Regions from separate parts of the Allobosea sp. GW822-FHT03F07 genome, predicted to be linked through region 1. Evidence: riboswitches for the same ligand, from Rfam matches in the RefSeq annotation. Region 1 holds a riboswitch; the other holds the start of a gene.
The links. Region 1 has a riboswitch for cobalamin ahead of AC1RMY_RS19765 (CbtB domain-containing protein). Riboswitches for the same ligand answer to the same signal wherever they lie in the genome.

Region 1 (10,998 bases):
CCGCGCCGTGCCGCCGATGACGACGCCGTAGCGTCCCTCGTGGCCGACCAGTGTCAGGTCGGAGGGGCCCGGCCGCGCGCAGGATTTGACGCAAGCCGAGACGTGCAGCGTCAGGCCGTCGGCCAACAGGGGCGCGATCGCTTCCGCCAGCCGCGCCGCATCCGCCATGGCCGGGGTCTCCGCACGCAGGCAGGCCGGCGCGCCGGCGCAGGCCTGGACGGACAGGCGCGGATCGTCGTCACGAGTGATCAGACCGAGCGAGCTGGCGACGTTGAGCAGCGCGGTCGCTCCCGCCTCGGCCAGTCCGCGAAAGGCGATCCCGCGCCAGGGTGATAGGCGCATCGCGGTGCAGCCATGCGCCCCCGCGGCAGTGCCGAGCCCGTCCAGCGTCTTGGCGTCCGCGCGCCCGAACGGCAGGCCAACCAGCGCCGCGAAGCTCCCGGAGCCGAGCGCGAACAGCCCGGCCCGGCGAGGGTGGGTGCGCGGCGCAGGCGATGGTGCCTGAGGCAAGTCGCTCAGCCCGGCGAGCACATCCGGCGGGAGATCGTGCAGCCGGCGGATGCGGTCGGGCGCTTGCGCCCGATGCGCGGCAAAACGCTGGAGCACGCCTGCGGCGACCTCTCCGATCCGTTCGGCCGCCACCGGCCCCAGCCAGATGCGATCCGCCAGAGCGATCACGGCGATGCCCGGTGCGGTCCCGACGACGCGCAGATCGCCGGCGAGGGCATCGAGCGAGCAAGCTCCACCATCATCGATGACAATGGCGAATTTGGCGGGGAGGCTGGGGATGTGCCGCGCAAGGGTCTCGATCTCCGAGGCGTGGGCGAGGGCGTCGATCAGCGCTTCGGCGCCACTCGCCAGCGGAGAGGTCAGCGTCAGCCGCTGCGGCCCGTCGCCGTCATGCTCGTCGACGAGGCGCTCGGCCAGCAGCGTCGCGACCAACCGCGGATGACTATCCGCCGTCACGCCGCGCAACTGCATGTTGCCCCGCGCCGAGATCTCGATCAGCCCGTTGCCGTGCTCGCGCGCCAGCGCGGCGATGCGTTGGAGCTGTGCCGGCGTCAGCCTCGCGCCCGGCGGATGCAGCCGCACCAGCCAGCCATCGCCGGTCTCCATTGGCCGCAGCGTGCTCGGGCACCAGCCGCGCCGCAGCTCGTCCTTTGACGGCGCGTTCATTCGGCCGCCTCACGCGCAGCAGGTGCACCGGCGAGGAAAGCCCCGACCGAATTGCGACGGCTGGTCCACAGGCCCCGCCGCGCCGCTTCCGCCAGCCGGGAGCGGATCGATGCGGCGGCCGGCGCATTGGCGGCCTCGATCGCGCTCCAGACGGTCGTATCGGCGCACCAGGCCTGAAACACCGCGTCGAGCAGGCCGTCCGAAACCGCATCCGTGCTCGCCGCGAAGACGAAGAGCGTGTCGAGGGCCTCGGCCAGCTCGGCCGCGCCCCGCCAGCCATGGGCGAGATGGGAGGAAATCCAGCGCGGATGCGTCAGCCGGCCATGGACGATGCGGGCGATGTCCTCCGCGAGGGTCCGCGCCTTGGGCGCTTCGGGATTGGAGCTGTCGAGGCTGTAGAGGGCGGGCTCGACGCCGAGCGACTTCGCCGCCGCCGCCAGCCCGCCGATGACGTCGGCCGCGCTCGACGCCTCGAGGATGTCGCGCCCGGCCGTGTCGCTGACATGGATGAAGGCATCGGCCGACCTGATCCTGTCGGCGAAGCCGGCGTCGAGGCTGCCTGTCCCCTCCGGCCCGCCATAGGCATGGTCGGAGGCGCCGAGATAGGCGGCGCCGAGTTCGGCCCGGCTCGTCCACCCGCCGTCGAGCGCCCAGTCGGCCATCACCGCGCCATAGCGCCCGGGCGCGGCGCCATAGACGCGCGGCCCCGCCTGGCCGCGCCGTCGCGCGGCAGCCGGTTCGTTCCATTCGTCGGGCTCGTCGAGCGCAGCAACGGCGCGCGCAGCCCCATCGAGCAGCGCGACCTGCTGCGGGAAGGTGTCGCGGAAGGCGCCGGATATGCGCATGGTCACGTCGACCCGCGCGCAGGCGAGCTTCGGCAGCGGAATGATCGCAAACCCGGTCATCCGCGTCGAGGCAGCGTCCCAGAGCGGCCGGGCGCCCATCAGCGTCAGTGCATGGGCGATGTCCTCGCCGCCGGAACGCAAGGTCGGCGAGGCCCAGAGATCCATCACGATGCGGCGCGGATAGTCGCCATGGTCCTGAAGGTGCCGGTCGATCACAGCCCTTGCCGCTAGCGCCCCCAGCCGCGCCGCCGCCCGCGTCGGGATGGCGCGCGGATCGAGCGTCGAGAGATTGCGCCCGGTCGGCAGGACGTCCGGCCGGCCGCGATGCGGCGAGCCGGCGGGGCCGGGAGCGACGAAGCGCCCGTTCAACGCCCGCAGCAGGCCGTCGCGCTCGGCTCGGGCCGAGGCGGGGTCGGGATCCGATTGCCCGAAGACGTGCAGCCCGTCGCGGAAAGGCATTTCCGTGATGTCGCAGAGATGGGCGTCGAGCCGTGTCAGCGCCTCGCTCATCGAAAGATCCGGCGTCACGCCGCAGGAGGCCGCGAGCCCGCTCGCCTCGGCCCGTGAGCGGATTTCGCTGGCGACGATGTCGGCCCGGCGCGGGTCGAGCACCTGCGCCTGCGAGAATTCCTCGACGAGGTCGCGCAGCAGGGCGGCCTCGCCCGCGCCTTCGATCTCCGCCAGCGGCGGTGGCAGATGGCCGAGCGTGATTGCCGCTAGCCGGCGCTTGGCGGGAGCCGCCTCGCCGGGATCGTCGACGACATAGGGGTAGATCACCGGCAGCCCCTGCGTGACGAGGCGCGGCCAGCAGGCGGAGGACAGCGCCACAGCCTTGCCCGGCAGCCATTCGGTCGTGCCATGCGTGCCGAGATGGATCAGGACGTCGATACCGGCCGTCTCGCGCAGCGCCAGGTAGAAAGCGAGATAGCCATGTCCGGGCGGCACATCGGGATCGTGATAGCGCGCCTTGCGATCCGGCGTCGCATCGCGCGGCGGCTGCAGGGCGATGGTGAGATTCCCATCGCGAATGGTGCGGAAGCGGAAGGCGCCGTCGCTGCAGGCGAGGTCGTTTTCGGGCGAGCCATGGACGGCGAGCAGAGCCTCGCGGGCTTCGGCGGGGATAGTTGTTAGCCAGGCTCGGTAGGTGTCGAGCGAGAGCGCGAACCCGGCTGGGCCGCTGGTCAGGCACTCCATGAGCACTGTGTCGTCGATCAAATTCTCGCCGTCATTCCGGACAATCCGCGTCAGCGGCGCCGATCCGGAATCCATGGCTGAACCTTCATCGGATCCGTTCCGGAATGGATATCGGGTCTCCCTTCGGTCGCCCGGGATGACCGGCGAGGGCAATGGTCCGACCTCATACCCTGCCTCCTCCAGCAGTGCCCGGATCGCCGCGACGCTCGCCGGCGTGTCGAGGCCGACGGCAAATCCCGCTCGGCCTCCACGCGCGGGATAGTCCGACATCACCAGCGCCAGCCGCCGCTCGGCGACAGGCTTTGCGGCGAGCGAAATCCAGCCCGTGGCGAGATCGGCTAGCGCGGCGACACCCTCCGCGTCCGGCACGAGTCGGCGGATCGAGAGCCCGGTCGCTGCGTCGGTGATCTCCGCCTTGAAGGCGACGGGGATGGCTCCGAGCCGGCCGTCGAATTCCGGCAGCGCGACCTGCATGGCAAGGTCGGCGGCCGAGAGCCCGCGCGGCGAGGCAGCCCAGGCCTCGCGAGCGCTGCCGACCGGCATCGCCTGCAACACCGGGCAGTCGGCGGCGTCGAGCACGAAATCCGCGCCTTCGCGCGCCGAGAAGGCGGTGGTGGTGACGATCAGCGCCGGCTTGCGCGTCGCGATCAGCGCCGCGAGATCGGCGGTCACCGCCGGGTCCTTCAGGCTGGTCAGCGCGAGAATGAGCGGCGCATGGCCGCGCGCTGCGAGGGCGGCGGCGATCGCCTCGCCCATCGCCGTATCGCCGGCGCTGACCGCCGAGCGGTAGAGGAGGATGGGGATGAGCGGTTTGTCGGCGGCGAGTGCGGCGAGGGCCTCGCGCCAGGGAAGCGGGGTCGCGTCCGGGGCTAATGCGAACAAGGGTGGAAGCTCGAGCGGCGGCGATGAAAGTAGGGTCGCGCACGGCGCCCCCTCATCCGTCAGCGCTTCGCGCTGCCACCTTCTCCCGCGAGGGGGGAAGGGAAGCCCGGCTGCCGTCTCGCCCTTCTCCCCTCGCGGGAGAAGGTGGCCCGAAGGGTCGGATGAGGGGGCGCCGTGACCGTCGAGACTGGCCTCGATGCAGGCGAGCAGCCGCCGCATGTTCTCGGTCCCGCCGCCGGCATGGAAATAGCCGAGCAGCTCTGTCGCAAAGCCGGCCTCGACCGTCCCATATTCCACGAGCCGATCATCGGCCCTGTCGTCCCCGGGCAGCACCGCAAGCGCGATGCCCCGCTCGCGGCAGGCCTCGCTGAGCTGCTCGATGCCATAGCGCCAGTAATCCAGGCCGCCGAGGCAGCGCACCAGCACGAAACGGCAGCTCGCGACCGTCTTCTCGATCAGCAGGTCGACCGAAAGCGGATGGCGCAGCCGCCGCAGCGAGGCGAGGCGGAGGGAGAGCTCGGTGCCGGTAGCCGCCGCCAGCGCCGAGAGATCGCTGTCGGCATAGGACAGCACCAGCACGTCGCCCGCGGCCAAGCCAAGATCGACGGCGTCCTCGCCGTCGTCGAGCCTGATCTCGCTGGTCGGGAGCAGATGCATGCCGTTCCTTCAATACGCACCGCCGTGAAGCGTGCTTCCTTGAAAAGAGGCGCCGTCATTCCGGACAAGCCGCGAAGCGGCACCGCTCCGGAATCCAAGGCTCCGGAGCCCTCCGATGGATCCCGGGGCAGGCCCGGGATGACGGAGTGGTTCCGAAATGTAAGCAGCCCGCCTCAGGCGCCCGCCAGCGCGGCCTCCACGGCGCTCACGTCGAAGCCCTTGAGCCCGATCACGGTGAGGCGCCCGTCGCGCGCTTCGTTCTCGCCCCAGGCCCGGTCGAAATGATGGCCGACGCGCCGGCCGACGCCCTGCACGACGAGCCGCATCGGCTTGCCGGGAACGCTAGCGAAACCCTTCAGCCGCAGCACGCCCTCGGCCTCGGCGGCCTTGGCGACGCGGCCGGACAGCTCTTCCGGCGACAGGCCGGCCGGCAGCGGCAGCGCGACCGAGTCGAAATCGTCATGGTCGTGATCGTGCTCGCCCTCGCCGTGATGCGATGGCCGCGCCGCGAGGTCGGCCTCGGCGGCGGCGCCCAGGCCCACGATCAGGGCCGGCTCGACCTTGCCATGGCTGGTCTCGACGATCTTGATCGCCTTGGGCAGATGCTCGGCGATCTCGGCTCTGACGCGCGCCCGCCCGGCCTCGTCGATCAGATCGCTCTTGTTGAGCAGGATGAGGTCGGCGCAGAGGATCTGGTCCTCGAACACCTCCTCTAGCGGGTTGTCGTGGTCGACGTTAGGATCGGCCGCCTTCTGCGCCGCGAGCGCCTCGGGATCATCCGCGAACTGGCCCTCGGCGACAGCCGGCCCGTCGACCACGGCGATCACGCCGTCCACGGTGACGCGAGCGCGGATCGCCGGCCAGTTGAAGGCCTGGACCAGCGGCTTCGGCAGCGCCAGCCCGGAGGTCTCGATCAGGATGTGCTCGGGCGGATCGGCCCGGTTCAGGAGCTTTTCCAGCGCGGGCACGAAATCGTCGGCGACCGTGCAGCAGATGCAGCCATTCGGCAGCTCGACCACGTCCTCCTCGGTGCAGCCGGAAATGCCGCAGCCCTTGAGGAATTCGCCGTCGAAGCCGAGATCACCGAATTCGTTGACGAGCACGGCGAGCTTCTTTCCTTCCGCGTTCTCGAGGAGGTGCCGCACCAGCGTCGTCTTTCCGGCGCCGAGGAAGCCGGTGACGATGGTGCAGGGGATTTTTCCGAGGGAAGGGTTCTGCGGGGCGTTCATGATGTCATCCTTAGCTGGCGCGCCGGCAAAGGCGGCACGCGTGCGACCACGCCCTTGCGGAAGCAGGGCGGGCGCTCTTTCCAGGGGACGATGCCGTTGGCGCTTGCGGCATAGGCTTCCGCCGCGCTGACGATGTCGTCGAGATGGGTGTCGGTGTCGAGGTCGCCGATCAGATAGGTCCACTTGCCGTCGGCGGTGAGCGCGATGGTGCAGGGCCGCTTGCAGACGGCGAGGCAGTCGGCCGTGACGACCGTGATGCCGTTCGCCTGTCCGGCGAGGCGCTGCGACAGCGCTTCCGCGAGGGCGCTGCCCGGCTGGTCGAAACCATCCGGCAGATCCTCGCGGATGCGCCTGCAGGCCGTGCAGACATGGATGGTGAGATCACCTTCGGACATGATGCCGGTGTTCCCGTCCACGCTCACCGCGTTTCCGCGCGGCGCGTGAACCAGGGCCAGAGCCTGCCCACGGCAAAGCCGGTCGCGTGCCAGAGCGCCGCCTGGATCGCGAGCGAAAGCGCGGCGAAATGGGCGGCGACCTCGGCCGGGACCTTGCTCTCCGGCGCTGCCGGATGCGGCGCGCCGACGATATGCGGCACGAGCATCGCGAGCACCGCCAGTGCCCGCAGCCAGGGCGCCTCCATCCGCAGGAAGACGAAGAGCCCGCCGGCCGTGACGAGCGCGGTGACGAGCCACCAGAGCTGGCGCTGTTCGAGCGCAGCCGATGCGGCGCCGGGCAATTCGGGCGCGAGCCCGGTCGCCGGCACGAGGCCGAAGGCGAGGAAGCCGCAGGCAGCCCAGCTCAGCGCCCGCTTCTCGTCGATGGTCTCGTTGGCGGCGATCATGCCGGCGAGCAGCAGCGCCGCGAAGCCGATCGCGGTCGCGATCGTCACGAGCGAGGTGAAGAATGTGCGCTGGAGGCCGTCCTGAGGCTTCCATTCGGCGTGGTCGGCGTGAGCCTCGCCGCCATGGGCGAGCAAGATCTTCGCTTCTCCAAAGACCTTCGCTTCACCGGAGAAGGCGGCCTGCGAGGGCGCGACGGCGCGCAGCGCCGCCTCATAGGTCTCGGCCTTGAGGATCAGCGGGGTGGTGGTGACATGCTGGAGCGCGGCGATGACGAGCCCAGCCAGAAGCCCGGCCAGAAGACTGACCGTGAGAACCCGATTGACCATGTGCTGTTTCCCTCAGTGGCAGGGAAAAGCGAGGCCGTGGCGCGTATCGTGAGCCGCGTTGTGCACACTGGCCGAGGCGGCAAAGCCCACCGTGTAGATCAGAACGAAGCCCAGCGCGAGCGCGGCAGCGACGGCCTTGGCGCGTTCGGAGACGCTGGCCTGCTGATTGGAAACGGAGGTCGTCGTCATCATGTGTCTCCTGGCCGCCCCGCCGGCGGCCTGTTGGAAGTGCGGATCGGACGACGGCAGGTCTCCTGGCTCGCGGGTCTAGGCATCCTGCGCCGCCTTCCCGGGATCGCTCCCAGTGGCCGATGGCGCAGAACTCGCCGCTTACAGTTGCGGGGGCAGCCGCGGATTTTCACCGCGTTCCCTTTTCACCTCCTCGCGGAGGCACCGTCGGCTGAGATCATTAGCCATCCGGGCGGCGCTGTGCAATGCAGTGCGTGCTTCGAAACGTCGTCGCGGGTCATCCCGGGCGACCGCAGGGAGACCCGGGATCCATTCCGGAACCTTTCCGACAGAGGCTCAGGCATGGATCCCGGCTCTACGCTTCGCTCCGGCCGGGCTGACGCGGAGATATTCGTCGCGATGCAGGCATCGTCGATTCCCCACCTCACCCTGGTCCTCGGCGGCGCGCGATCCGGCAAGAGCCGCCATGCCGAGGGGCTGATCGAGGCGCTGCCGCCGCCCTGGACCTATGTCGCGACGGCGCAGGCCTGGGATGACGAGATGGTCGCAAGGATCGCCGAGCACCGGGCGCGCCGGCCGGCCAATTGGATTACGTGGGACGCGCCGCTGGACCTGCCCGAAGCGATTCGCAGTGTTCCGCCGGGCCGCCCGATCCTCGTCGACTGCCTGACGCTCTGGCTGACCAATCTGATCCTTGCGGAGCGCGATACGGCTGCGGCGGGCGCCGCCCTGATCGAGGCCTGCGAGCAGGCGTCGGGGCCCATCGTGCTGGTCTCCAACGAGGTCGGCCTCGGCATCGTCCCCGACAACGCGCTGGCGCGGCGCTTCCGTGACGAGGCCGGCCGCCTGCATCAGGCCATTGCCGCCCGTGCCGGCCGCGTGGTCTTCATGGTCGCCGGCCTGCCGATGCAAGTGAAGTGAAGACCGGAAATGAAGGCCTGAAGCGAGATCGAGTATGACCAGCACTCCGGACGAGGCCGCCCGCCACAAGGCGAAGATGGAAAAGCGCAAGGCGGTGCAGGACGCCGAGGTCGCCTCCAAGACGCTCGAGAAGGGCCTGTTGATCGTCAACAGCGGTCCGGGCAAGGGCAAGTCGACGGCGGCCTTCGGGCTGGCTCTGCGCGCGCTCGGCCACGGCTGGCGCATCGGCGTTGTGCAGTTCATCAAGGGCGCCTGGGAGACCGGCGAGCGCAAGGCGCTGGAATCCTTCGGCGACCAGGTCTCCTGGCACAGCATGGGCGAGGGCTTCACCTGGGAGACGCAGGACAAGGCCCGCGACATCGCCGCCGCGACCCGCGCCTTCGACAAGGCGAAGGAATTGATGGCGGACGAGAGCATCCGCCTGATCGTGCTCGATGAACTCAACATCGCGCTGCGCTACGATTACCTGCCGTTGGCCGAGGTCGTGGCGACGCTCGCGGCGCGCCGTCCGGACCTGCATATCGTCGTCACCGGCCGCAACGCCAAGCCGGAACTGATCGAGGCTGCCGACCTCGTGACGGAGATGACGCTGGTGAAGCACCATTTCGCGGCGGGGGTGAAGGCGCAGCAGGGGATCGAGTTCTGAAGGGCGCTGGTTGTCCGGCTAATCGTGCCCACGCCGTCATCCCGGACAAGCCGCGTCAGCGGCGCCGATCCGGGATCCATGCCTGAGCCTTTCAGAAGCAGCGTTCCGGAGTGGATCCCGGGTCTGCGCTTCGCTGCGCCCGGAATGACGACGCGCTTGAGTTGGACGTTTAAGAGACTGAAATCATACCTGGAGCATCACTCCAGCAGCGACGCCCGCCGCCGCCAGGCCCCACAGCAGGCCGCAGGCCCGCCGGTACAGCCGCAGTGCGCGCCGGATGTCGGGTGCCGTGGCCTCGGCCCGTCCATTGCCCATCCAGCCATCCTCGACGACGACCTCGCCATAGACCCGCGGCCCCGCCAACCGCAGGCCGAGCGCGCCTGCCATCGCCGCCTCCGGCCAGCCGGCATTGGGCGATTTGTGCTTGCCCGCGTCGCGGCGCACCGCCTGCCAGGCTGCGCCCGCATCGGCCTCGCGGTCGAACGCGGCGGCGGCGATCAGCAGCAGCGCGGTCAGCCGCGAGGCCGGCAGGTTGACGAGATCGTCGAGGCGCGCCGAGGCCCAGCCGAAGGCGAGGTGGCGCGGCGTCTTGTGGCCGATCATCGAATCGGCTGTGTTGATCGCCTTGTAGATGATGATGCCGGGCAAACCGGCGACGCCGAGCCAGAACGCCGGCGCCACCACCCCGTCGGAAAAATTCTCGGACAGGCTCTCGATCGCGGCGCGCGACACGCCGGCTTCGTCCAGGCTTTCGGGGTTGCGCCCGACGATCATCGAGACGGCTTTGCGCCCTGCCGCGAGCCCCCCGTTCTCCAGCCCTTCGGCGACGGCCGCGACATGCTCGAACAGGCTGCGCTGCGCCAGAAGCGTCGAAGACAGCAGCGCGAGTGGCAGCAGGCCGAGCGGTCCAAGCATCCCGCACAGCGACGTCAAGGCGACCGCGGCGACCAGCGTCACTGCGAGCAGGATGGTGAGTACGGCGATCCCCGCCGCCTTGCGGGCGCCGAATCCCGCGGCTTCCGAATTCAGCGCGCGATCGAGCCACGAAATCAGGGCGCCGAGCCAGGTGACGGGATGGCCGATCAGCGCATACAAGCGCTGCGGATAGCCGACCGCTGCCTCGACGACGAGCGCGGCCAGCAACAGAAGCAAGGTGTCGGGCAGGGCCATGGTCAGGGCGATGTGCGGGCGGGGCGAAACGTGCGGGGCGGGGCGTGACTGAGGGCATCTGGCATGGCGGCGATCTCGCCAGGGCAAGGGCGCTCTTTCCGGATACGCCGCTGCCCTGGATCGATCTCTCCACCGGGATCAATCCCATCCCCTATCCGCTTCCGGAGCTGCCGTTAAGCCTGTGGCAGCGCCTGCCCGGCGCCGATGACGAGGCGGCCCTGCTGGCTGCGGCCCGCAACGCCTATCGCGTGCCGCCCGAGGCGGGAATCGTCGCCGCGCCCGGCACCCAGATCCTGATCGACCTCCTGCCCCGCGTGCTGCCGGCCATCCTCGCGGCCGGCCGCGTCGCGGTGCTCGGGCCGACCTATGCCGAGCATGCGCTCGCCTGGCGGAAGGCAGGAGCGGATGTCACGGAGGCGGCCTCGCCCGCCGAAGCGGCGGATGCTGCGAGCATCGTGGTCGTCAACCCGAACAACCCCGACGGCCGCAGCCTTCCGGCAGCCGATCTCACCGTGCTCGCCGCGCGCTGCGCTGCCCGCGGCGGCATGCTGATCCTCGACGAGGCCTTCGCCGATTTCACGCCGGAATCGAGCCTGCTTCCGGTCTTGCCGCCTGCGACGATCGTGCTGCGTTCCTTCGGCAAGACCTATGGGCTGGCGGGTCTCAGGCTCGGCTTCGCCATCGGCGAGGCTGTTCCCATCGCTGCCTTGCAGGCTGCGATGGGCCCCTGGGCCGTGGCCGGCCCGGCGCTGGCCATCGGGGCGCAGGCGCTGGCCGATGCCGAATGGCTGGCAGCGGCGGGCGCGGCCCGCGCCGCCGACGCGGCCCGGCTCGATGCCCTGCTGTCGCCGCTCGGCCGGGTCGTTGGCGGCACCGCGCTGTTTCGCCTGCTCGCCACGCCCGACGCAGAGGCACTCTTCG
Region 2 (10,998 bases), on a different contig from region 1:
CCGTCTCATCTGGTGCGGGAGGCCTCGGCCGGCGCGACGCTGATCGTCTTCCTCGGCTATGTCTTCTCGCCGGCCGTCTTCGCTCTGGTGTTGGCAGCAACAGGCCGCTTCGATCTCGGCTTCCTGATGGCCGCCTGTTTCGGTATCGCCTGCCTCGTCATCATGGCTCGTTCACGCTGAGATCGAACGGGCTATCAGTGACCCCGGGGGCGCAAGCCCCCTGTCATGCAGCAGCATGCCGACGACCATCGCCGCAACGAAGACGAAGACCGGCAAGAGCCCCAGCGACAGAGCCGAAACCGCCGGCCCCGGGCAGAACCCCGCCAGCCCCCAGCCAATGCCGAACAGCCCCGATCCGATCAGGAGACGCCGGTCGATCGCCCCCCTCTCCGGCAGACGAAAGCGCTCGTCCAGAACCGGGCGTGCCAGCCGCCGCTGCAGCATGACGCCGGGAACGGCGATCGTCAGCGCGCCGCCGAGCACGAACATCAGGCTCGGATCCCAGTGGCCGCTCGCAATATCGAGGAAGCCGATGACCCGCGCGGGGTCGACCATGCCGGACAGCGACAGACCGAACCCGAACAGAGCCCCGGCCAGCAGCGCGACGAACAGGCGGGCAAGAGATTGCGCGCTCACCGGAACAGCCCCGCAGCCGTGGCCGTCACGATCCCGGTGACCAGGAACGTCACGGTCGCCGCGATCGAACGCGGCGAGAACCGGGCCAGCCCGAGAATGCCGTGGCCGGAGGTGCAGCCCGAGCCCATGCGCGTGCCGATGCCGACGAGCAGGCCGGCCAGCACGATCGCCGGCCAGGACGCCGCGACGGTCACCGCGGGAAACCGGCCGGACGCCGCGGCGTACAGCACCGGCCCGAGCAGGAGCCCAGCCAGAAAGGCGCCATTGGCGAAAACCTGCCGGCCGCCGAGCAAGCCGCCGACGATACCGCTGATGCCGGCGATGCGGCCGTTGACGAGCAGCAGAAGCACGGCGGAGGCGCCGATCAGCATGCCTCCGATCAGCGCGGGCCAATAGGCGCTCATCGCCCCTCCTCCTCGGCGCAGAAGATCGCGTAGAGCGCCTCGATCAGCCGCGCCGCCTTAGCTTCGCTCAACCGGTAGAAGATCTGCTTGGCCTCGCGCCTCGTCTCGACGACGCCGGCATCGCGCAGCACGCCGAGTTGCTGCGAAAGCGTCGGCTGGCGGATGCCGAGCTTTTCCTCCAGCTCCCCGACGGCGTATTCCCCCTCTGCCAGCGTGCAGGCCAGCATCAGGCGCGCCGGATGCGCCAGCGTCTTGAGCAAAGAGGCCGCCTCGCTCGCGCGGGCCTCCATGTCGCCCGGCGCCGTTCCGGCCCTCGGCGGCGCGTCGACGGCAGTCACCACGCCGCTCCCTTCAACGCATCGAGCGGAAGCTTGAGGTAGCGCCTCCCATTCGCTTCCGGCTCGGGCAGGCGACCGCCCCGGATATTCACCTGTAGCGCATGCAGGATCAGCTTCGGCATCGGCAGCGTCCGGTCGCGCGCCTCGCGCAGCCTGACATATCCGGCCTCGTCCATGCCGACGACATGCGGATTGGTGCGCTTCTGCTCCGCGACCGTGCTTTCCCATTTCGGGTTTCGACCGTTCGGCCGATAGTCGTGCCCGGTGAAGAGCCGCATATCGTCGGGCAAGGCGAGGATCGCCTGGATCGAGTTCCACAACGCCTTGGCGCTCCCACCCGGGAAGTCTGCCCGCGCCGTGCCCGAATCGGGCATGAACAGCGTGTCGTGGATGAAGGCCGCATCGCCGATGACATAGCTGATCGACGCCAGCGTATGGCCCGGCGAGAACATCACCCGCCCTTCGAGCGAACCGACGTTGAAACGGTCGCCGTCCGCGAACAGCCGGTCCCATTGCGAGCCGTCGGTGGCGAGTTCCGGCCAGTTATAGATCTCCTTCCACAGCTTCTGCACGGCAGTGATATGCGCTCCGATCGCTTTCGGCGCCCCGGTCTTGCCGCTGAGGTAATGCGCCGCCGAGAGATGGTCGGCATGGGGATGCGTATCGAGGATCCAGTCGACGCCGAGCCCCTCGCGCGCGACATAGGCGAGGATCGCGTCGGCGCTGGCCGTGCCGGTCGAGCCCGACTTCTCGTCGTAGTCCAGCACCGCATCGATGATGGCGCAGCGCCGCGTCGCGGGGTCGCTGACGACATACTGGATGCTGCCGCTACCGGGCTCATAGAAGGCCTCGACATGGGCCAGCCTCTGCACCTCGCGCTCCAGCCAGCGCACGGCGCCCGACAGGTCGAAGCCATGGCTCCGGCCGAAGGCCTCGACCTCGCCGCGCCGCATCCGCCCGTCGAGAACCTCGCCGAGGACATGCAGGGTCAAGGCGCGCGTACCGCCCTTGCAATGGGCGAAGACCGGCCCGCCCGCATCGCGCAGCGCATGCTGGAAGGCACGGATGTCGGCGCTCGTGATGGTCGCGCCGGTCACCGGAACGAAGCGGTAGGCGAGCCCCACGCTCTCGGCCGCAGCCTTCTCGGCAGGATTGCCCGGCTGGCCTGGATCCTCGCCATCCGGCCGGAGATTGACCAGGGCGGCAAAGCCATCGCCCGCCAGTCCGGAGAACGCCTGCAATGCGGGCTGCCCCGCGACAGTCAATGTCTCGGTGATTTTGGCGTCCGTCATCGATCCATCCCTTCAATTCATCATTATACATATCACTATAATGTATATTATCAAGGCAGGCGATGTTGTGCCTCCGCAGGAGCGCCGGGAGCGGGATGCTAGCCCTTCTTCCGCCAGCCATCGACCCGGTCGATCACCCAATGCGTGAAGCGCGCCATCGGCCGCCGCAGAAACGGCACATCGGCCGCGAGCAGCATCAGCCCGAGCGGCAGCATCCAGACGCCGAGGATCGGCAGGAACGAAAAGATCCCGCCGAAGATCAGCGCGATCCCCGCCGGCAGCCGCGCCCAGCGCGAGGACGGATGCCGCAGGAAGCGCAGGCCCGAAGCGAGACGATGCGGCAGGTCGCGTTCGAGCCGTTTGAAGGCGGCCCGGAGTTCATGTTTGCCGGCGGATCGGGACATGGTCAGTTCGCAGCAATGAGGTTGCCGGTGATCACGGCTCAGCGCGCGAGCACATCGGCGAATTCGGGATGGCGGCGCGCCCAGGCGGCGACGAAGGAACAGCCCGGCACGATCCGTCGCCCCGTCGCCCGCGCATTCTCGAACAGGCCGAGCACGAGCCGCGAGCCCAGTCCCTGGCCGTTGAACGCGGGCGGCACCTCGGTATGGGTGACGACCAGCCGGTCGCCGTCGCGGCGAAAGCTGGCGAAGGCGAGTCCGCCCGGAAAAGCCATCTCGAAACGGCTGCTGGCGACGTTCTCGATCACTTCCTGCACCTCGCCCAGCTCCATCATTCGTTCCCTTCAGTGCCTGAACGGCGCGCGCCGGCGCTTGTTCCTGGCAGCATCAGATGGGGACAACGCCGGCGCCAGCCAAGCGCGGGGGTCTTTACCCCCTTCGCGCCGTCAACACGAACATCGGCACGTCGCCCGGATAGGGCGGCGTCGCGAAGATGTGCTGCCAGGAGAGCGCCTCGCCGAAACCGGTATCCGTCAGCATCTGCCGCGTCAGCGCCTCGGTCAGCCCGTCATGCAGCGGCAGGCGGGCGGCCAGCCCCGGCTCGTAGGTCGAGCGGTATTGCGGTGCGACCGACCACAGCCCGTCCGACACGACGACCCTTCCGCCCGGGCGCAGAATGCGATGCGCCTGCAACAGCGCGTCCATCGGCCGCTCCAGCGTCCACAGCACATTGCGCAATGTGACGATATCGGCCGAGGCCGGCTCGATCGCGGCCTCGTCGATCACGGTCTCCTCGAAAGCGACGTCGAGCTTCATCGTCCGCGCCGCGGCACGCGCCACCGCCAGCATGCCCTCCGACGCGTCATAACCCCGCACGCGATGGCCGAGCGAGGCCGCGATCCGGGCGCAGGCCCCGGTGCCGGTGCCGAGATCGACGACATCCTTGCGCCCGTCGGCCTCGAACGCGGCTTCGAGCACCTCGCGCCAGATTTCGCGCTGCGCGACATGGGAGGCGACGCCATCGAATTGCGGCGCCCTGGCACTCCAATAGGCCGTGACGGCGTCCTGCGTCGGCTCGTTCATCGCGCTATGCCTTCGTCGGATGGGTCGATCAGATACTCGATATGACGCCGCCCGGAGGCACCCTCGCGGATGCAGACCGCGACCCCGAACACGCTGGAGATCAGATCCTCCGTCAGCACCTCCGGCGGCGCACCAGCAGCTACCAGCTTGCCCTGATGCATCACCGCGATCTCGTCGCAGAACAGCGATGCGAGGTTGAGGTCGTGCAAGGCGAGGATGCAGGTCACGCCGAGCCTGCGCAGCAGCGCCAGGATCGAAAGCTGGTGCTGGATGTCGAGATGGTTGGTGGGCTCGTCCAGGATCAGCTCGCGCGGTTCCTGCGCGAGAGCCCGGGCGATATGGACGCGCTGGCGCTCGCCGCCCGACAGCGTATGCCAGAGCTGGTCATGCCGCTCGCTCATGCCGACGCGTTCGAGCGCAGCCTCCACCGCCGCCTCGTCGGCATCGGTCCAAGAGGCCAGCGCACCGCGATGTGGCGTCCGGCCGAGCTTGACCACATCGCAGACCGAAAGCTGCACCTCGGTCGAGGCCTGCTGCTCGACGAAGGCGAGCCGCCTGGCGAGGTCGCGCCGTGCCATCGTCGAAAGATCGCGGTCGTCGAGCGTGACCACCCCGCTCTCGACCTTGCGCAACCGGCAGAGCAGCCGCAGCAGGCTCGATTTGCCCGACCCATTGGGGCCGATCAGCCCGAGGATGCGTCCGGGCTCAGCGCGCAGCGTCACGCCGTCGACGATCATCCGCCGCGCCGCGCTCCAGCGGATATCATGCGCCGCGAGCGTCATGTCGCGCGCCTCGCCCGATAGAGGATGAGCGCGAAGGCCGGGGCGCCGAACAGCGCTGTCACCACGCCGATCGGCAGGATCTGCTGCGGCACCAGGATGCGCGAGAGGATGTCGGCGAGGATCATGAAGATCGCGCCGATCACCAGGCAGGCAGGCAGAAGCCGGGCATGTGCCGGGCCGACCAGGAACCGCGCCGCATGCGGAATGACGAGGCCGACGAAACCGACCGTGCCGACGATTGAGACCATGGTCGCCGTCATCACCGCCGTCGTCGCAAACAGCACGATCCTGACCCGCATCACGGCGACTCCCAGCGAAGCCGCCGCATCCGCCCCGAAGGCGAAGGCGTCCAGAACCTTGGCATGCAGCATGCAGATGCCGAAACAGATCAACGCCACCGGCGTCGCGACCCAGACATCGGGCCAGCGCACCCCGCCGAAATTGCCGAGCAGCCAGAACATCACGCCGCGCGCCTGCTCGGCATTCGCCAGCGTGGTCACGATGGTCGCCGTCGCCGCATTGAAGAGCTGCGAGCCGGCGACGCCGGCCAGGATCACCCGGTCGCTCGAACCGCCAGCGCCTGCGGCGAGGAGCGCGACCACGGCCAATGCCGCGATCGCGCCAAGGAAGGCTCCCCCGGACAGCGTCAGCGCAGTGCCACCGATGCCGAGGATCAGCACCGCCACCGCTCCGGTCGAGGCGCCGGCGGAGATGCCGAGGATATAGGGCTCGGCCAGCGGGTTGCGCAGCAGCGCCTGCAGGATCGCGCCCGACAGGGCCAGCGTCCCGCCGCAGAGCGCCGCCAGCAGCGCCCGGCTCAGGCGGTAGTCGAAGATCACCCCCTGCTGGATCGCGCTGACGGGATAGCCGAGATCGAACATCCCATTGCCGAGCGCCTGGAAGGCGGTCGACAGCGGGATCTTCATCTCGCCTATGGTGACGGCGAGCGCGATCGCGGTCACCAGCGCGAGCAACGCCGCCAGCGCGATCGCGATGCGCGCCGGCCAGTTCGGCTCGATAGGGGCGTGGCTCACAGGTCGCGGCTCGTTTTAGCCCGGCTCACTCTGGCGCCACTCACTTGGTCAGCCCGAAGCTCTCGATGCCCTTGGCCAGCGCCTCGATGCCGTCGACGGTGTCGAGCCCCGCGCGGGTCGCGCCGACATCCATCACGACGATCCGGTTGTTCCGGACCGCGTCGAGTTTGCTCGCCACCGCGTCGGTCTTGAGGAAGTTCAGCTTCAGCTCGATGTCGTCGGCGGGAAAGCGACGCCGGTCCATCTTGACCACGACGATGACGGCGGGGTTGGCAACCGCCACGCTCTCCCAGCCGACCAGCGGCCATTCCTCATTGGTTGTGATGATGTTGCGCGCGCCGAGCTTGGACAGAATATAGGCGGGAACGCCGTTCTTGCCGGCGAGGAAAGCGTCCCCCTTGATGTCCCTGCTCGAGAACCAGACCGTCACCGGGATGTCCTTGGCGCCATTGCCCGCGACTGCCGCCACGGCCTTGGCCTCGCGTGCCTTGAGTTCTCCGATCAAGGCCTCGGCCCTGTCAGCGACATCGAAGATCTGCCCGAACTCGCGGATGTTGCGATAGACCAGTTCCATCGTGAACATCTGCGTGCGGACGCCGTCACCGGCGCCGGAATTGTCCTTGCCGACGCAATCCGAGGGCGAGACATAGGCTGGAACCTTCAGCTTGGCGAACTGGTCGCGCTTGCCGACGATGCCGTTGGGGCCGACATGCCACTCGAACATCGCGGTAACGAGATCGGGCTCCTGCGCGACCACCGCCTCGAAGCTCGGATCGTTGTCCGCGAGGCGCTTCACCCCGGCATTCGCCGCCTCGAAGCGCTTCGCCACCGGGCTGAACCAGACCGCCGTGCCGACGACCCGGTCGCCGAGACCCAGCGCATAGAGGATCTCGGTCTGGGTCTGTCCAATCGCCACGACGCGCTTGGGCGCCTTGTCGAAGGTGACCTGATGCCCGCAATTCTCGACCGTCACGGGATAGCGTGTCGCCTGCGCGCTGGCGAAGCCCATGCCGAGCGCCAGCAGCGGAAGAGCGAGCGTGGCGGAACGGACGAGGCGGCGCAGGCTGCGGGTCGATGTCGTCATGGCATGGTCCGGCTTGGGAGGAAGGCAGGAAGGCGGAATGGCGCGCTGTGCAGGAGCGGCATCGGTTAAATGAGATGTAATAACATTACAATTACCATGACCGGCGGCAAGCTGCCGCGTCAAGCCTGATGTCTCGCTGTTTTGGCTGTTGGAGAGTGACTGCATCATCGCTAACCCCGTGACGATTGAGGGGCATGCGACGGACGCGCGCGATACGTTTGCGGGATGTGAAAGGCCCGCCCGTTCGCGCACGACCGATCAGGACACCCCGCCCGAAAGACCGTTCAGTCGATCAGGGCAGGTCTCCTGGCTCGCGGGTCGACGCTGACTCCGGCCGGCCTTCCCGGCGCGAACTGCGCCAGTGGACGATGGACGGAAAGCTTGCCGCTTACAGTTGCGGGGGCAGCCTCGGCTTCGGCGTGGAACGCCTCACCGAATTCCCTCTTAGCTTCGGCCGAGAACGACCGAAGAACCTTGATCGAAACTTACGATAGAGCGCGCTCCGCCACCGTCAAGAGCGACCGAGCGAACAACTCAGTGGCGCGTGCCGCTGCTGAAGGCGCCCGTGCGCAGCTTGTCCGGCAAGGATTCGGCGAAGACGGCGGTCGCCTCCTCGCCATAGGTCTCGACGAGCGTGCGGAAAGCGGCGAAGAGCGCGGCATGGGCGAGCGCGTCGCTGTCGAGCCCATCCTGCTGCGCTTCCGTGAAGGCGTCCTCGACATAACCATAAGCGACGCGGCGTGCGTCATGGCTGTCCTCGGCGAGGGTCATGTCGAGCGGCAGGTCGTCGGAAATGATGGACATGAAGGCGAAGACTCTGCGGCTTGCTCGAATGGGCGTTCTGTCGCGCTATTTTCGGTTTCGCGTGGCGCGAATCGCGCCAGTTTCGGCCCGCTTCGCAACGCTCGACTTCATTCGGACCATAGGCCGTGCCAGCGCGGGACGCTACCGCGCCGTTTAGAAAAGGTTAACGCGGCCACGAGAATCCGGTGCAAAACGATGGTTCGCCGCGCCCTGTCACCTATCCGCCATAGCGGCCCGCCAGCGAGCGGGCGAGGCGTTCTCCCTCGGCCGCCAGCCGCGTCGAGGCTTCCTGGCTACCGGGGGTACAGGAGCGGTGCGTCAGGGCATAGGCCCGGAAGCCGCGATTATAGGCGCTCGTCAGGCGCTCTCGCCGCAACGGCGTCCGGCCCTCCGCCTCGACCAGCGCGGCCATGCGTTCGCGCCAGTCCTGCGCCTCCTTGCCGGCGCAGAGCGTGCGCAGATAGGCGAGCGAACCCATGATCTCGGCGAGCTTCAGCAATTGCGGCTCATAGGGTGGTGGCGGCGGCTCGGGTGCGGGCGCCGGCGCTGGCTCGGCTGCCTTGGTCGCAACCGGAGGGCGCTGCTGCGCCGCGGCCCCGCCGGATGGAAGCGCAGCGAGCAGCACGAGCAGGCACAGCGCCGCCCGCTTCATGCGCCTTCCCTAGCCCCGATCAGGATACCGCGTGCACGCCGAAGCACATCGGCCAGTTCACGCGTCGTCGCAAGGCCGCCGAGCTTCAGCGGGTCGGCCCACATCACCGCCCCCGCTTCCGGTCCGGTCTGCGGTTCGCCCGAAAGCCATTCCCCGACGAAGGAGGCGACGACGAAATGATGCGTGACCTCGCCGGCCTCATTGCGGCCGAATATCTCGACATGGCGGTTGAAGCCGACGATGCGCGCGGAAACACCGACCTCCTCCTCCAGTTCGCGCAGCGCCGCCTGCTCGAGCGTCTCGCCGGCCTCGACCTTGCCGCCAGGCAGCGACCAGAGTTGGTCGGCCGGCGGCTTCGTCCGCGTCGCGAGCAGCACCTTCCCGTCGCGAAAGACCGCGACCGAGGCGGCCAGCACCGGCCGGGCCGGCGCCTTGCCCGCCGCCGGGAAGCGGATGACCTGCCCGCCCTCGCCGCTCATCGCGCGCGGTCCCGGCTCATACGTGCTGGCCGCCATTGATGTGCAGCTCGGAACCCGTGACATAGCTCGAGGCATCCGTGCACAGGAAGTAGATCGCCTTGGCGACCTCCTCGGTCTTGCCGAGGCGCCCCAGCGGCAGCGTCGCGACGATCTTCTCGGTGCCCGGCGACAGGATCGCCGTGTCGATCTCGCCGGGCGAGATCGAATTGACCCGGATGCCGAGCGGGCCGAAATCCGAGGCCATCTCGCGCGTCAGGCTGGCGAGCGCCGCCTTCGAGGTCGCATAGGCGGCCCCCGCGAAGGGATGGACGCGGGAGCCGGCGATCGAGGTGACGTTGACGATCGTGCCCTTGGCCGCCGTCAGTTCGTCCAGCAGCCCGCGCGCCAGCATGATCGGCGCGAAGAAATTGACCTGGAAGACCTTGTGCCAGTCGTTGAAGGAGGTCGTCGCCGCCCCGAGGCGGGCACCGCCCTGCCCCTTCGGCGAGATGCCGGCGTTGTTGACCAGCGCATTGAGCTTGCCGCCCTCGGCCGCGAGCCGGCGCTTGATCTCGGCGATGCCCCGCATCGTGTCCTCGGGATCGCCGAGATCGATCTGGACATGGTCGTCGGCGCCCGAGGGCCAGGGGCATTTGTCGGAAAAGCCCTGGCGCGAACAGGACAGGATCCGCCAGCCCGCCATCGCGAACTGCATGACCGTGGCATGGCCGATGCCGCGGCTCGCGCCCGTCAGCAGCATCACCGGGCGCTTGCCCGCCTCGGTCTTGGGAAAATCGAATGTGGGCATCGCCATTGGGCTGGGTGTCCTCACGGATAAAGGCGCGCGCGCGCCCAGGGTTCGCCGGCGGAAATGCGGCGGAAGGCGACGCGGTCATGCAGTCGAAAGGCACCGTCCTTCCAGAATTCGAGATAGACCGGCGTGATGCGAAAGCCGGTCCAGTGCGGCGGGCGCGGGATCGTGCCGATGCCGAACCGGGCCGCCTGGACCGCGACGGCCTTCTCCAGCGCGAAACGGCTCTCCAGCGGCCGCGACTGCTGCGACGCCCAGGCGCCGATCCGGCTGTCGCGCGGGCGAGACTGGAAATAGGCGTCCGCCATCTCGTCGCTGACGATCGAGACAGGACCGCGGATTCGGATCTGCCGGCGCAGGCTCTTCCAGTGGAACAGGGCGGCGGCCTTGGGCTGGCCGAGCAGCTCCTCGCCCTTCTGGCTCTGCGTGTTCGTGTAGAAAACGAAATCGTCGCCGTCACGCCCGTTCAGCAGCACCATCCGGCTATTGGGCATGCCCTCGGCATCGACCGTGGACAACGCCATGGCATGGGGGTCGTTGGGCTCCGACTTCTTCGCCTCCTCGAACCACTCCTGAAACAGCGCGAAAGGATCCTGCTCCTGCGTGAAGTCACCGCTCGTTAACCGTTCCACGTGTCTAATCCTCGGTGAATTTCAGGGTGTTGCGTTTGGGCGAGCGCAGGCGGTGATCTTGGGCAGGTCGGGACGACTATATAGGGCAGCGACGAGGGGGTTCCAAAGCCTTCCGCAGCGCGCTTCCGCCATGCGCCGGTTTGCTGCCGCAGGCGCCGCCTGCCTCGGTCTCGCCGCGGCCGGATGTTCGGTTTCGTTCCCGATTCTCGGCCTGTCGAGCAAGGCCGAGGACGACGTCGTCACGACCTCCTCGGTGCTGCCGGCGCGCGGTTCCAGCAAGCCCGGTCCTCTCGCCTCGCTCGCCTCCGAACTCGGCCCCGAGGATATCCGTCGCGCCGATGGCGCGATGGCCGTGGCTCTCGATCCGCAGGGCAATGGCGCCGCCGTCTCCTGGGACAACCCGCAGACCGGCGTGAAGGGCTCCTTCATCCCCGTCGGCGGGCCGTTTCTGCGTTCTGACGAGATCTGCCGCGCCTTCATCGCGAACGTGCAGACGCAGACGAAACCTGCCAAACTCCAGGGCACGGCCTGTCGGCCTTCGGGCGGGGATTGGATCGTCAAGGACATGGAGCCCTGGAAGGGCACGA

Region 2: another riboswitch for cobalamin. It lies ahead of AC1RMY_RS03515 (ABC transporter substrate-binding protein); the one in region 1 lies ahead of AC1RMY_RS19765 (CbtB domain-containing protein).

The regions. Positions count from the first base shown of each region.
Region 1 is NZ_JBXAND010000007.1:132,152-143,149, reverse strand. Features, by position in the region: gene cobG (precorrin-3B synthase) at 1-1,176, opposite strand, end outside; gene cobN (cobaltochelatase subunit CobN) at 1,173-4,754, opposite strand; gene cobW (cobalamin biosynthesis protein CobW) at 4,928-5,983, opposite strand; gene AC1RMY_RS19775 (DUF1636 family protein) at 5,980-6,405, opposite strand; gene AC1RMY_RS19770 (CbtA family protein) at 6,402-7,151, opposite strand; gene AC1RMY_RS19765 (CbtB domain-containing protein) at 7,164-7,340, opposite strand; cobalamin riboswitch at 7,379-7,564, opposite strand; gene cobU (bifunctional adenosylcobinamide kinase/adenosylcobinamide-phosphate guanylyltransferase) at 7,740-8,261, shown strand; gene cobO (cob(I)yrinic acid a,c-diamide adenosyltransferase) at 8,296-8,907, shown strand; gene cbiB (adenosylcobinamide-phosphate synthase CbiB) at 9,091-10,077, opposite strand; gene cobD (threonine-phosphate decarboxylase CobD) at 10,122-10,998, shown strand, end outside.
Region 2 is NZ_JBXAND010000001.1:723,409-734,406, reverse strand. Features, by position in the region: gene AC1RMY_RS03565 (MFS transporter) at 1-180, shown strand, start outside; gene AC1RMY_RS03560 (DUF6691 family protein) at 172-636, opposite strand; gene AC1RMY_RS03555 (YeeE/YedE family protein) at 633-1,040, opposite strand; gene bigR (sulfite-sensing transcriptional repressor BigR) at 1,037-1,330, opposite strand; gene blh (bifunctional sulfur transferase/dioxygenase Blh) at 1,375-2,670, opposite strand; gene AC1RMY_RS03540 (hypothetical protein) at 2,769-3,074, opposite strand; gene AC1RMY_RS03535 (GNAT family N-acetyltransferase) at 3,113-3,406, opposite strand; gene AC1RMY_RS03530 (class I SAM-dependent methyltransferase) at 3,501-4,154, opposite strand; gene AC1RMY_RS03525 (ABC transporter ATP-binding protein) at 4,151-4,936, opposite strand; gene AC1RMY_RS03520 (FecCD family ABC transporter permease) at 4,933-5,970, opposite strand; gene AC1RMY_RS03515 (ABC transporter substrate-binding protein) at 6,011-7,054, opposite strand; cobalamin riboswitch at 7,334-7,546, opposite strand; gene AC1RMY_RS03510 (hypothetical protein) at 7,589-7,858, opposite strand; gene AC1RMY_RS03505 (TIGR02301 family protein) at 8,076-8,510, opposite strand; gene AC1RMY_RS03500 (NUDIX hydrolase) at 8,507-9,025, opposite strand; gene AC1RMY_RS03495 (SDR family NAD(P)-dependent oxidoreductase) at 9,006-9,782, opposite strand; gene pdxH (pyridoxamine 5'-phosphate oxidase) at 9,797-10,411, opposite strand; gene AC1RMY_RS03485 (RT0821/Lpp0805 family surface protein) at 10,542-10,998, shown strand, end outside.